One region of the Arthrobacter sp. UYCu512 genome, then DNA from elsewhere that is predicted to be linked to it. Evidence: predicted binding sites of a transcription regulator. Region 1 holds the regulator's gene; the other holds the start of a gene.

The links. Region 1 encodes LexA, which represses DNA repair genes until DNA is damaged. Its sites were predicted from a motif close to TCGAACANNTGTTCGA; they were not measured.
Region 2: a site for LexA is predicted at 4,112-4,127, ahead of uvrA (excinuclease ABC subunit UvrA). Genes of this name have one in related genera too.

The regions. Positions count from the first base shown of each region.
Region 1 is NZ_JBEPPA010000003.1:17,241-24,291, reverse strand. It holds gene hflX (GTPase HflX) at 1-1,415, shown strand, start outside; gene ABIB49_RS04075 (ATP-dependent DNA helicase) at 1,408-3,594, shown strand; gene lexA (transcriptional repressor LexA) at 3,856-4,602, opposite strand; gene ABIB49_RS04065 (LysM peptidoglycan-binding domain-containing protein) at 4,945-5,418, shown strand; gene ABIB49_RS04060 (histidinol-phosphate transaminase) at 5,486-6,604, shown strand; gene hisB (imidazoleglycerol-phosphate dehydratase HisB) at 6,669-7,051, shown strand, end outside.
Region 2 is NZ_JBEPPA010000008.1:78,037-85,087, forward strand. It holds gene ABIB49_RS10230 (ABC transporter ATP-binding protein) at 1-1,726, shown strand, start outside; gene ABIB49_RS10235 (ABC transporter ATP-binding protein) at 1,927-3,663, shown strand; gene ABIB49_RS10240 (GntR family transcriptional regulator) at 3,660-4,052, shown strand; gene uvrA (excinuclease ABC subunit UvrA) at 4,259-7,051, shown strand, end outside.

The DNA.
Region 1 (7,051 bases):
CGCAGGCCATTTCCCGGCGGGGCGAAGAGCACAGCAGCTACGACGGCGACCAACAGGACCTCGAGGAACGGCACGCACTGCGCCGGACCGCCGGGCTTTCCACCGAGCTTGAAGACGTCACCGAAGTCGAATACCGCCAACTTCGACTTGAGCGCGTCGTCCTGGCCGGGCTCTGGACCGAAGGGACCCTCGCGGATGCCGAGAATTCGCTCCGCGAACTCGCCGCACTGGCCGAGACCGCGGGTTCGGAGGTCCTCGACGGGATCGTCCAGCGCCGCCCCAAACCCGATCCCGGTACCTTTCTCGGCTCCGGTAAGGCCCAGGAGCTCAAGGACATTGTGATGTCCACCGGCGCGGATACCGTCGTCGTCGACGCCGAACTGGCACCCTCGCAGCGCCGCAGCCTGGAGGACATCGTCAAGGTCAAGGTCATCGACCGGACGGCCCTGATCCTGGACATCTTTGCCCAGCATGCCAAGAGCCGCGAGGGTAAAGCCCAGGTGGAACTCGCGCAGCTCGAATACCTGCTTCCACGGCTGCGCGGCTGGGGCGACTCGATGTCACGCCAGGCCGGTGGCCAGGTAGGCGGCGCCGGCGCCGGCATGGGTTCGCGTGGTCCCGGTGAAACCAAGATTGAACTGGACCGCCGCCGGATCCGCACCCGGATGGCCAAGCTGCGCCGTGAAATCGCAGCAATGAAGCCGGCGCGGGAAACCAAACGGGCCAACCGCCGTCGCAATTCCGTGCCGTCGGTAGCGATCGCCGGGTACACCAATGCCGGCAAGTCCTCGTTGCTGAACCGCCTGACCGACGCCGGAGTCCTGGTGGAGAACGCCCTGTTCGCCACGCTGGATCCGACGGTGCGCAAAGCCGAAACCTCGGACGGCCTGGGCTACACGCTGGCAGATACCGTCGGCTTCGTCCGTTCGCTGCCCACCCAGCTCGTGGAGGCATTCCGCTCCACCCTGGAGGAAGTCGCGGACGCGGATCTGATCCTGCATATCGTGGATGTCTCGCACCCGGATCCGGAAGGCCAGATCGCGGCCGTCCGGGCCGTCTTCAGCGAAGTCGATGCCCGCAAGGTGCCGGAAATCATCGTCCTGAACAAGGCCGACGCCGCCGACCCCTTTGTGATCGAACGGCTTAAGCAGCGCGAACCTCGCCACATTGTGGTGTCGGCACGCACCGGGGAGGGTATCCCGGAACTTCTCAAAGCCATCAGCGAAGGCATCCCGCGGCCCAGCGTGAAGCTGGAACTCATGATTCCCTACAACCGCGGGGACCTGCTCAGCAAGCTGCACGAGACCGACGCCGAAATCCTTAGCCTGGACCACGAGGAAGCAGGCACCCGTGCCGTGGTGATGGTGCGTGAAGGCTTCGCCGCTGAACTGGATTCGTTCATCAGCAATGACTGAGGCAGCGGTGACCGGGGCGGAAGCCGACACGGACCACCCGGCGGGAACCGCCCGGGCAGCGGAGGACGCGGCCACGGCGGTCCCGGCGGCGGTGGACCCTGCCGGGACTGAACCGGACGCAAAGCCGCCGGCTCGAACAGGTGCCCGGGCCGGTGCGGAATTCGTCGTCGAACTGCTCGACCGCGCCGTGGCGGGAATGGGCGGCCAGAGCCGGGACGGCCAGCACGAGATGGCCCGGCAGGTGGCGCACGCGATTGACAGCGGCGACCACCTGCTGGTCCAGGCCGGCACGGGCACCGGCAAATCCCTCGCGTACCTGATCCCGCTGATCGCCCACTCGCTGGTCAGCGACAAGCCCACACTGGTCTCCACCGCCACCCTCGCCCTGCAGACCCAGATCGTTGGCAGGGACCTGCCCCGGCTGCTGAAGACCATCACCCCGGCGCTGGACCGGCCGGTCAAAATTGCCCTCGTCAAGGGACGGTCCAACTACGTGTGCCGGCATAAGCTCGACGGCGGCTTCCCTTCGGAAGAGCCGTCCGAAGGCCAGCTCTTCTCGCTCGGGGAGGATACCTCCGTGCCGCATTTTGCCGCCGCGATGGGCGGCCCGTCCTCCCAGCTCGGCAAGGAGGTCGTCCGGCTCCGCGACTGGGCCGAGGACACCTCGACGGGAGACCGGGATGAGCTTTTGCCAGGGGTCACCGACCGTGCGTGGCGGCAGGTCTCAGTTACCTCGATGGAGTGCCTTGGCGCGCAAAAATGCCCGCTGGCGGCAGAGTGCTTCAGCGAACTCGCCCGCCAGAACGCCGCGGACGCCGACGTTGTTGTCACCAACCACGCCATGCTGGCGGTCAGCGCCTTCGAGGGCCTCGCAGTGCTGCCGGAATACGATGTTGTGGTGGTCGATGAGGCCCATGAACTCCAGGACCGCGTGACCGGCGCGGTCTCCGGCCAGCTCTCCGTCGCGATGGTGCACGCCGCCGCGTCCGGGGCCCGGAAGCACACCGGCATTACGGTGGACGCGCTGAACAACGCCGCCGCCAACCTGGAACTTGCCATTGAGGGCGTCCCCGGCGGGCTGATGCCGAACGGGTTAAACAGTGAACAGCTGGACTGTGTCGACCAGTTGCGGGACGCGTGCCGCGCGGCCCTCTCGGATTCCAAGGGGGACAGCGCCAACACGGCCGACGGCGGCCGCCAGCTGGCGCGCTCGCGCCTGATGGTGATCCTGGAGCTATGCGAACGGCTGCTGGCGGCGCGGGAAAACCGTGAAGTGGTCTGGTTTTCCCGCAACAGCACCTTTGACCCGCAGCAGGGCTACTCCCAGCCCGACGAGTCCGCGCCCGCCCTGGTCAACATCGCTCCGCTCAGTGTCGCCGGCCGGCTCCGTGAGGGCCTCTTCGCGGACCACACTGTAATTCTGACCTCCGCGACCCTGGCGATCGGCTCCGCGTTCGAACCCGCCGCCGGCGGCTTGGGCCTGGTCGGCCCCGGGGCCCCCAGCTGGACCGGCGTCGACGTCGGTTCACCCTTCGAATACCCCAAACAAGGCATTCTCTACGTCGCCAAGCACCTGCCCAAGCCCGGCCGCGGCACGTCCCCGGAAGCCCTCGACGAACTCGAGAAGCTCATCCGCGCCTCCGGCGGCGGGGCGCTGTGCCTGTTTTCGTCCCGCCGCGCCGCCGAGGACGCAGCCGAGGCGATGCGGCCGCGGCTGGACGTCAGCATCCTATGCCAGGGCGACTCGACCATGACCGCGCTTGTAAAACAGTTCGCCGATGAACCGGACACCTGCCTCTTTGGCACCATGTCCCTGTGGCAGGGCGTTGACGTGCCCGGCGCCTCCTGCCGCCTCGTGGTGATCGACCGGATTCCGTTTCCGCGTCCCGATGACCCGCTGATGACTGCCCGGTCCCGCGCCGTGGCACAGGCCGGAGGCAACGGCTTTATGAGCGTTTCCGCGACCCACGCCGCCATCCGCCTGGCCCAGGGCGCAGGCCGGCTGATCCGGACCACCACGGACAGGGGAGTGGTGGCTGTGCTGGATTCACGGCTGTCCACCGAACGCTATGGCGGATTCCTCCGGGCGGCGTTGCCGCCATTTTGGCCCACCAACGATCCCGTGGTCGCCATGGCTGCCCTGGAACGGCTTGGGAAGGAATCCGGGCAGCCCAACTAGCGGCCGCTGACGGGACGGTTTGCAGTGTTTTGGTGCTCCCACCCGGTTCCTTGAACCGGGCCAGGGCTGCAGCACCGGGCCCTCGGCATTCCCTCCGCCGGCTCTCCATCAGGGGCCAGGGAAACTCAGGGGGCAGCGAACCTAAGGGGCAGGGAACATAAGGGGGCGGGGAACCGGGCCGAACGTGCCGGGGGTCATAAGGCCGCGGCCGGGCTACCGGCGCGCCGGGTCGTGGCCGGATCAAGCCGGCACCAACGCGGGCTACAGCGAGCGCAGTACCGAGACGACTTTGCCCATAATGACGGCGTGGTCGCCGAGTATGGGCTCGTACTGCGTGTTCTGCGGCAGCAGCCAGGTGTGGCCGTCGCGCTGCCGGAAGGTCTTAACGGTGGCCTCGTCGTCCAGCAGCGCGGCCACGATATCTCCGTTGACGGCGTCGCCCTGCTGGCGCACCACCACCCAGTCGCCGTCGCAGATGGCTGCATCGATCATGGAATCCCCGGCGACCTTGAGCATAAACAGCTCGCCGTGGCCCACCAGCTGGCGGGGCAACGGCATCACGTCCTCAACGACCTGATCGGCCAGGATCGGACCGCCGGCCGCGATCCGGCCCACCAGCGGCACCATGGCGGTGTCGGTGGCACTGCTCAACTCGGACACGGACAGCCCGCCCACGGTCCGCAGCCCGCCGGCCTTGGCGGCTGGGATCTTTGTGCTTCCCTCATCGAGGGTCAGCGGCATCAGCACTTCCATGGCACGCGGGCGCTTCGGGTCGCGCCGCAGGTAACCCAGCTTTTCCAGTTGTGCGAGCTGGTGGGTGACGCTGGAGAGGCTGGCCAGTCCTACCGTGTCGCCGATCTCGCGCATGGACGGCGGGTAGCCGTTGTCCGTCACGGAGCGCTGGATAGTTTCCAGAATCTTCTTTTGCCGAACGGTAAGGCTCTTCGGTGGCCGGGCAGCCTGCGGGCCCCGCTGGGTGGCCCTGCCGCCAGTGGCTTGTGCTGCCATGTTCGCCAACGCCTTTCCGTTCCGCCCGGCTGCCGTGGCTGCGGCCGCCGGGAACTTCCGGCCTGAAATGTCAGACCCTGCTGATCAACTGCAGAAGTGGTTGTTCTTTGAGTCAAACCTAGGCCAGCCACACCGCTTTTTCAAACATTTGTTCTAGCGAGTCTCGACAATGTTCGTTAATAAGTGCTAAAACAGAACTAACAAGATTCGAACATGTGTTCTATTACTTAGTTGCCCGTGCAGGGCATGGCGTTCGGTTGTTTGTTCGAAAGTTAGGCCGGTTGGCGGCACGTATGTGGAGTGCGCCGGGCGGCACAGTATGGTCCAGGAAGGGCTCAGTTCATGTCAGCATCAAGCGCGTTTCACGACACTTTCGGCCGCGACGCATTCGGCAACTACGGCCGGCACGACGCCGGCGCACCCGGCGGCGGGTCCGCCCCTGCCGTGCAGGACAGCCCCGGCAGCCGGCAGCTCAACGCCGTCCGCGGGCCGCGTGCCCGGCAGGCGCCGCTGAAGCTCACCCGCCGGGGGCGCCTTGTTTTTATCGGCGTGCCGCTGATGCTGCTGGCTGCACTGATTTTGACCCTGAGCGGCTTCCTCAACGCGCCCGCCAAAGCGGCAGAGTCCACCGCTGAGTTGTCACCCACACCAACTGTCACCGTGACGGTGCAGCCGGGGGAGTCGCTCTGGGCCATTGCCGCCGCCGTGGTGCCCAGCCGTGACCCCCGCGACGTCGTTGCCGACATCATCGAGCTGAACAACCTCGAGGCGGCACGCGTGGTGCCGGGCCAGGCCCTTTTCATTCCGTCCACGTAGGGCCATTGAGCGATGGGTCAGGTGTCACAGTTTCCGGGCCCGCGGCGATCTCACTTAAACTAGTGAGGTGACTGACCAGTTAGAGCGCCTGAACCGACTTCCCCTCCGGACCAATCTTCGCGGACTGACGCCCTACGGTGCGCCGCAGCTTGACGTTCCCATCCTGCTGAACGTCAATGAAAACACCCACGGTGTCCCGGCCGATGTGCTCGCCGCGATCTCGGAGGCGGTTACCCTTGCCGCCGCCGGCCTGAACCGCTATCCGGACCGCGAGTTTACGGAGCTGCGCGAAGCCCTTGCGGAATACCTGGGCCACGGGCTGGGCGCGGAGAACATCTGGGCGGCAAACGGTTCCAACGAGGTGCTGCAGCAGATCCTCCAGGCCTTCGGCGGTCCGGGGCGCACTGCCCTTGGTTTCCCTCCCACGTACTCTATGTATCCGCTGCTGGCCGCCGGAACGGACACCGGATACATCACGGGCATCCGTGCCGAGGACTACGGCCTGAGCGCCGGCTCGGCCGCCCGCCAGGTCCGGGAACTGCAGCCGAATATCGTCTTCCTGTGTTCCCCGAACAACCCCACCGGTACGGGTCTGGGCCTGGACGTGGTGAAGGCCGTGTACGAAGCCGGCGAAGCCAGCCAGACGATAGTGATCGTCGACGAGGCGTACCACGAGTTCGCCCACGACGGCACGCCGAGCGCCCTCACCCTCCTGCCCGGGCGGGAGCGCCTGATCGTCTCGCGCACCATGAGCAAGGCTTTTGCCCTTGCCGGTGCCCGCGTTGGCTACATGGCGGCAGCGCCCGAGGTCACCGATGCGCTGCGGCTGGTGCGGCTTCCGTACCACCTTTCGGCGATCACCCAGGCAACAGCCCTGGCCGCCCTGCGGCACCGGGTCGCCCTGATGGCGGATGTTGAGGACATCAAGCGACAACGGGACAGGATAGTTGCCGAGCTGCAGCGTATGGGCCTCAAGCCTGCTGCCTCTGATTCGAACTACGTCTTTTTTGGCGGTCTCGACAGTCCGCACGAGGTCTGGCAGGGGCTGCTGGACGCGGGTGTGCTCATTCGGGACGTTGGCATCCCCGGGCATCTGCGGGTCACTGCGGGCACTGAGACGGAAACCACAGCATTCCTCGGAGCCCTCGAGCGACTCCTGGCCGGCCGCGCAGCGCCGCCCGCCTAGACTTAACACCGGACATCCACACTGCCTGCACGCCGGGCACCGTCGTCATCCAAAGGACACCCACATGAGCATCCCCGGATCAACCGCTACCGAGGGCCGGACCGCACGCATGGAACGGACCACCAGCGAATCTTCCGTCCTTGTCGAGATCAACCTGGACGGAACCGGCGTCTCGGACATCAGCACCTCGGTCCCGTTTTATGACCACATGCTGACGGCGTTGAGCAAGCACTCCCTGATCGACATAACAGTCAAGGCCACCGGGGACACACACATCGACGTCCACCACACGGTCGAGGACGTCGCCATCACCTTCGGCGAGGTCCTGCGCACCGCCCTCGGCAACAAAGCCGGGATCCGGCGCTTCGGCGAAGCAACCGTCCCCCTCGACGAGGCGCTTGCGCACGCCGTGGTGGATGTTTCCGGCCGCCCGTACCTCGTCCACGG
Region 2 (7,051 bases), on a different contig from region 1:
GCTTATTGGCCTGACACGACGCATTCTGGGAGCCCATAAAGGTTCCGTCTTGGCAATTGTGGCCCTGCAGCTCGTGCAGACGACTGCCAGCCTCCTCCTTCCTACCCTGAACGCCGCCATTATCGACAACGGAATCGTCCGCGGAAATGTCCCGGAGATCCTGCGGTTAGGGTCCTGGATGGCGGCGATTGCCGGCGTCCAGGTGGTAGCTGCAATCGGCGCCGGCTACCTGGGCGCTGTCACGGCTATGGAACTTGGCCGGAAACTGCGGGAAGAGCTGTTTGTAAAAGTACAATCCCTGTCCTCGCAGGAAATCGGCGAGTTCGGGGCCGCCAGCCTTGTGACCCGGGCCACAAACGACGTCGCACAGGTGCAAAACCTCATGGTTCTTGTGTTCACGATGCTGATCGCGGCACCGGCCATTTTCATCGGCGGCATGGTGCTCGCCGTCCACCAGGACATTGCGCTCTCCGGCATCGTCGTCGCGGTGATTCCGGTGCTTGCGGTCATTATGGTCCTGATCGTGCGCCGCCTCGTTCCGCTCTACCGGCAGGGCCAGGAGCTCATCGACCGGATCGGCCGGGTGCTGCGCGAGCAGATCATCGGCGCCAGCGTTATCCGCGGATTCGTCAGGCAGGCGCATGAGATCCGGCGCTTCGAAGGGGCAAACAAGGAGTTGACCCGGAACAACCTGAGCTCCGCGTTGCTGGTCGCCGGGATGATGCCGCTGATAATGCTCGTGGTGAATCTCTCCTCAGTTGGTGTGGTTTGGTTCGGCGGGCACCGCATCCAGTCCGGAGAAATGCGGCTGGGAGCCGTGACGGCCTTCATCGCCTACATCCTGCAGATCCTGATCGCGATCATGATGGCGATGTACGTTGTGATGACTGCTCCCCGCGCGGCTGCCTGCGCCGAACGAATCCAGGCTGTCCTCGACACGGTGCCAGCGATCACGGACGGCCCGGCGGGAGCCGCGCCGGTGGGCAACACCGTGGAGTTCCGAAACGTCTCCTTCGCATACCCGGGGGCTGAGGTCCCCGTCCTTGACGGTGTCAGCTTCACAGCCCTTCCCGGAACCGTCACGGCGGTCATCGGCGCCACCGGCAGCGGTAAGAGCACCCTGCTGAACCTGCTGCCAAGGTTCCTGGATGCCACCGCCGGGACGATCAGCATCGGCGGATCCGAAGTCCGCGGGCTGTCCCTGGCGACGCTGCGCAGCCTGATAGCCTTCGTTCCCCAGCACTCCTACCTGTTCTCCGGGACGCTTGCCGAGAACCTGAGAATGGCCGCGCCGGCAGCCACGGACGAGGAACTCTGGCAGGTACTGGGGAATGCGCAGGCCGGTGCTTTTGTCCGGCGGCTGCCGCAGGGGCTGCAGGCACCGGTGACGGAGGGCGGAACGAATTTTTCCGGCGGCCAGCGGCAGCGGCTTTGCATCGCCCGGGCTCTGCTCCGGCGTTCGGCGGTGTACGTGTTTGATGACAGTTTCTCGGCGTTGGACTACGGTACGGACACCCGGCTCCGACAGGCGATGGCGCCGCTGCTGCATTCGGCCACTGTCCTGATCGTGGCCGAACGTGTTGCCACGATCGAGGACGCAGGGCTGATCCTTGTCCTCGAGGACGGCCGGCTCGTGGCACAGGGAACACATCAGCAGCTGATGGAGTCCTCGCCGAGCTACCAGGAGATCGCAGCCTCCCAGCTGTTGCTTGAGGAGACCCCGTGAAGCCGGAGCCGCCCCCCGACGCCGGGACCGGCACTCCCGCCGCCGGCGGGACCACAGAGCAACCCGTGCTGGACACACAACCGGACGGCCGGCGCGCTGCCCTCCCGTCAGCGCCTCCCGGAACGACCCCGGGCGCCGGCCGGCTTCGCTGGCGCACGGCAGGGCGGCTACTCGGGCTGCTCCGCCCGTCGAGGTTGCTGATGGCAGGCGTCCTCGCTGCCACCTGCGCATTTGTGGTGCTCAACGTGCTGGCGCCCAAAGTCCTCGGCGACGCCACCGACGTCGTTGTTGCTGGCGTCACCGGCGGAACCTTCGACCAGGATCAGCTGGCTGCCCTGCTGGCGGAGGTCTCGCTGATGTATCTGGGGGCCTCGGCCTTCAGTTGGATCCAGGGCACCCTGACGGCCGTTGCCGCGCAGCGACTCAGCAGCGGGCTGCGTGCCTCGGTGGAGGTCAAACTGCACGTCCTGCCGTCGGGCCACTTCGACGAGCAGCACCGTGGCGACGTTCTGAGCCGAGCCACCAACGACGTCGACAACATTGCCCAGGCGCTCAACCAGCTGCCCAACCAGCTCATTATGTCGCTGTTGATGCTCTCCGGGGCGCTGGGCATGATGCTGTGGATCTCCCCGGTGCTGGCAGTGATCGCGCTGGTGTCCGTCCCGGTGTCGACCCTCATCACCGTCCTGGTGGCCCGGAAGTCACAGGGCCATTTCACTGAGCAATGGAGCAGCACCGGGGAGCTGCACGCACAACTCGAGGAGCTATTCACCGGACATGAGGTGATCAAGGCCTTTGGCCGGCAGGAGGCAGCTGCGTCCAGTTTCAGGGACGCCAACGACCGATTGTGCCGCGCGGGCGCACGCGCCCAGTACGTGTCCGGCGTCGTTCAGCCGCTGATGGTCCTGGTCTCCAACCTCAACTACATCGCCGTCGCCGTCGTCGGGGCGCTTCAGGTGCTGTCCGGGGCCATGACGATTGGCGGCCTTCAGGCCTTCATCCAATTCAGCAGGCTCTTCAGCCAACCGATGGGGCAGATTGGCGGCATGCTGACCCTGCTGCAGTCCTGCCTGGTCTCGGCCGGGCGGGTCTTTGACCTCCTGGATGCACCGGAGATCCCGCCGGACCCGGACCCGGGCCGGCACGGGGCCGGAATTGCGCCGCCCCATGCCGCGGGCCGGGTCACGTTTGAGCGTGTGACGTTCGGTTACCGGCCCGGTTCACCGGTGGTCCAGGATCTGAGTTTTACCGTGGAACCCGGCCAGACCGTGGCAATTGTTGGCCATACCGGAGCCGGCAAGACCACTGTGGTGAACCTGCTTATGCGCTTCAACGAACTCGATTCGGGCCGGATTACTGTCGACGGCACGGATATCGCGGAACTGACACGCGACGAACTGCGGGCCAGGTTCGGGACCGTGTTGCAGGACTCCTGGCTCTTCACCGGCAGCATCCGGGAGAACATCGAATACGGCCGCCCCGGCGCGGGCGATGCCGCAGTGATTGCCGCTGCTCAGGCCAGCCATGTTGACCAGTTCGTCCGGGCGCTGCCTGAGGGGTACGACACGATGCTCGGCAACGACGGAGACTCGCTCAGCCGCGGACAGCGCCAGCTGATTTCGATTGCCCGTGCGCAACTCGCCAGGCGCAGCATCCTGGTCCTGGACGAGGCGACCAGCTCGGTGGATAGCCGCACCGAAGTCCAGATCCGCCGGGCGATGCGCGGCCTCAGGCAGGGACGCACCAGCTTCGTGATTGCCCACCGCTTGTCCACCGTGCGCGACGCTGATCTAATTCTGGTCATGGATCAAGGACGGATCGTTGAACAAGGAACCCACCGCCAACTCATCTCCAGGGGTGGGATGTACCTGAAACTGTATAAGGCACAGTTCGCCCGCCGCGAACAGGCCACCTCCGGCCGGGAGCCCGGACAGTGACCCCCACGGACGCATCGACGGTCCCCTTTCCCGGTGCCTGGCGGCCCAACCCCGGCAGCACGGTCCCGTTGTTTGATCAGCTCCGGCTCAACATTATTGAACGGGCCGACAACGGCGCGCTGGCGCCCGGGACCAAGCTCCCTGCCGTCCGCAGCCTTGCCGGCGAGCTGGGGGTCGCACCCCATACCGTGGCCCGCGCCTACAAGGAACTCGAGGCCGCCGGCGTTGTGGTCACCCGGGGCCGAAACGGCACTGTGATGTGCGCACGGGACGAAGCCTGGAGCTCGCTCTCCGCTGTGGCTGCCGGGTTCGCCGATGCCGCGAAAGCCCAGGGCGCCAGCTTCGCCGAGGCCGTGCAGCTGCTCGCCGCCGCGTACGACCGCTCCTAGGACCGGCGCTAAGTTGCCGCGCGGGATTTCGCGGCACGGGGCGCCCCGGAAATGGATCTTCGAAGAAGTTTTCGATTAGCATTGGTAGCGTGCCTAAAGCCGTAGCTGACGATCCAGCCGTAGATTCCCAGTCCGCAGTCCTCCCGACGGAGTCCGCAAAACCGGGCCGCGCAGACGATGCGCGCCCCGCGGTGAAGCGTCCGGACATGTCGCGGCTGGTGGTCAAAGGCGCGCGCGAGCATAATCTGCGCAACGTGGACCTGGACCTGCCCCGCGACTCCATGATCGTTTTTACCGGCCTCTCCGGCTCGGGCAAGTCGTCCCTGGCGTTCGACACTATTTTTGCCGAAGGCCAACGCCGCTACGTCGAATCCCTCTCCGCCTACGCCAGGCAGTTCCTCGGCCAGGTGGACAAGCCCGACGTCGACTTCATCGAGGGCCTCTCGCCCGCGGTGTCCATCGACCAGAAGTCCACCAGCAAAAACCCGCGCTCCACGGTGGGTACCATCACCGAAATCTACGACTACATGCGGCTCCTGTGGGCCCGCGTTGGCCGCCCACACTGCCCCATCTGCGGGGAGCCCGTCGCGAAGCAAACCCCGCAGCAGATCGTGGACCAGCTCCTGGAGCTGCCGGAAGGCACCCGCTTCCAGGTCCTGGCACCGGTTGTCCGGGGCCGCAAGGGCGAATTCGTCGAATTGTTCAAGGAGCTCACCGCCAAGGGATACTCGCGTGCCCGGGTCGATGACACGCTGATCCAACTCAGCGACCCGCCCAAGCTGGGCAAACAGTTCAAACACACCATCGAGGTGGTGGTGGATCGCCTTGTGGTCAAGGACGGCATCAGCCAGCGCCTCACGGACTCGGTGGAAACTGCCTTGGGCCTTGCCGAGGGCAGGATCCTCGCCGAGTTCGTCGACCTCGAAGCTGACGACCCGGAGCGGGTCCGGGCGTTCTCCGAACACCTCGCCTGCCCAAATGAGCACCCCCTGGCGATCGATGAGATCGAACCCCGCTCCTTTTCCTTTAACAATCCTTTCGGTGCGTGCTCGGCCTGCAGCGGCATCGGCACGAAGCTCGAGGTCGATGAGGAACTGATCATCCCGAACGGGGAGTTGTCCCTGGCGGAGGGTGCCATCGCTCCGTGGTCGCTCGGCACGGCAACCACGGAGTACTGGAACCGGCTGCTCGGCGGACTCGCCAAGGAACTGGGTTTCTCCATGAAAACCCCGTGGGACAAGCTCTCCGAGGACACCCGCCAGACCGTGCTGCACGGCAAGGACCACAAAGTGGTGGTGCAGTACCGCAACCGTTTCGGCCGGGAACGCAAATACAGCACAGGCTTCGAAGGCGTCATCCAGTACGTCCACCGCAAGCACCTCGAAACGGACTCGGACAAGGCCCGGGACCGTTACGAGGAGTACATGCGGCAGATTCCGTGCCCGGTCTGCAACGGTGCACGCCTGAACCCGGCCTCGCTCTCGGTGCTGATCAACGGCAAGTCCATTGCCGCGGTCGCCGCGTTGCCAATGCGCGACTGCGCCTATTTCCTGGACAACCTGGTGCTGACCGGACGGGAGGCCCAGATTGCCAACCAGGTCCTTAAGGAGATCCAGGCCCGGCTCACCTTCCTGCTCGACGTCGGCCTGGAGTATTTGAACCTGGAGCGGGCGTCCGGCACTCTCTCCGGCGGCGAAGCCCAGCGGATCCGGCTGGCCACCCAGATCGGTTCCGGCCTGGTGGGTGTCCTTTACGTCCTGGACGAGCCTTCCATCGGCCTGCACCAGCGGGATAACCGGCGCCTGATCGAGACACTCACCCGGCTGCGGGACCTCGGCAACACCCTGATTGTGGTCGAACACGACGAGGACACCATCCAGGAGGCCGACTGGGTGGTCGATATCGGACCCGGCGCCGGCGAGCACGGCGGCATGGTGGTGCACTCCGGTTCCTATCAGGGGCTGCTCGAGAACACCGAGTCACTCACCGGTGACTACCTCTCCGGCCGGAAGCGGATCGAAGTCCCGAAAAAGCGGCGAAAGTACGACAAAAAGCGTGAGCTTAAGGTCGTCGGCGCCAAGGAGCACAACCTCCTGAACGTTGACGCTACGTTCCCGCTGGGTCTGTTCACCGCGGTGACCGGCGTCAGCGGCTCCGGCAAGTCCACCCTGGTAAACGAGATCCTGTACAAGGTCCTGGCCAACAAGCTCAACGGCGCCAAACAGGTGGCCGGACGGCATAAGTCCATCCAGGGCCTCGAGCATCTCGACAAGGTGGTCCACGTCGATCAGAGCCCCATCGGCCGCACACCGCGGTCCAACCCAGCCACCTACACTGGCGTTTTCGACAATATCCGCAAGCTTTTCGCGGACACCACTGAGGCCAAGGTGCGCGGCTACCTGCCGGGCCGGTTCTCCTTCAACGTCAAGGGCGGCCGCTGCGAGGCTTGCTCCGGTGACGGCACGCTGAAGATCGAAATGAACTTCCTGCCGGACGTCTACGTACCCTGCGAGGTGTGCCACGGCGCCCGGTACAACCGCGAAACCCTGGAAGTCCACTACAAGGGCAAAACGATCGCCGACGTACTGAACATGCCCATCGAGGAAGGCGCCGAATTCTTCGCGGCGTTCTCGCCGATTGCCCGCCACCTGAGCACCCTCGTCGACGTCGGGCTCGGCTATGTCCGGCTGGGGCAGCCCGCGACGACACTCTCCGGCGGCGAGGCCCAGCGGGTGAAGCTGGCAGCCGAACTGCAGAAGCGCTCCAACGGCCGCAGCATCTACGTCCTTGACGAACCCACCACAGGGCTGCACTTCGAGGACATCCGGAAACTGCTGCTGGTCCTGCAGGGCCTCGTGGACAAGGGCAACACCGTCATCACCATCGAGCACAACCTCGATGTAATTAAAAGCGCTGACTGGATCGTCGACCTGGGCCCGGACGGAGGGTCCGGCGGTGGCCGAATTGTAGCTTCCGGAACACCGGAACAGGTGGCAAAG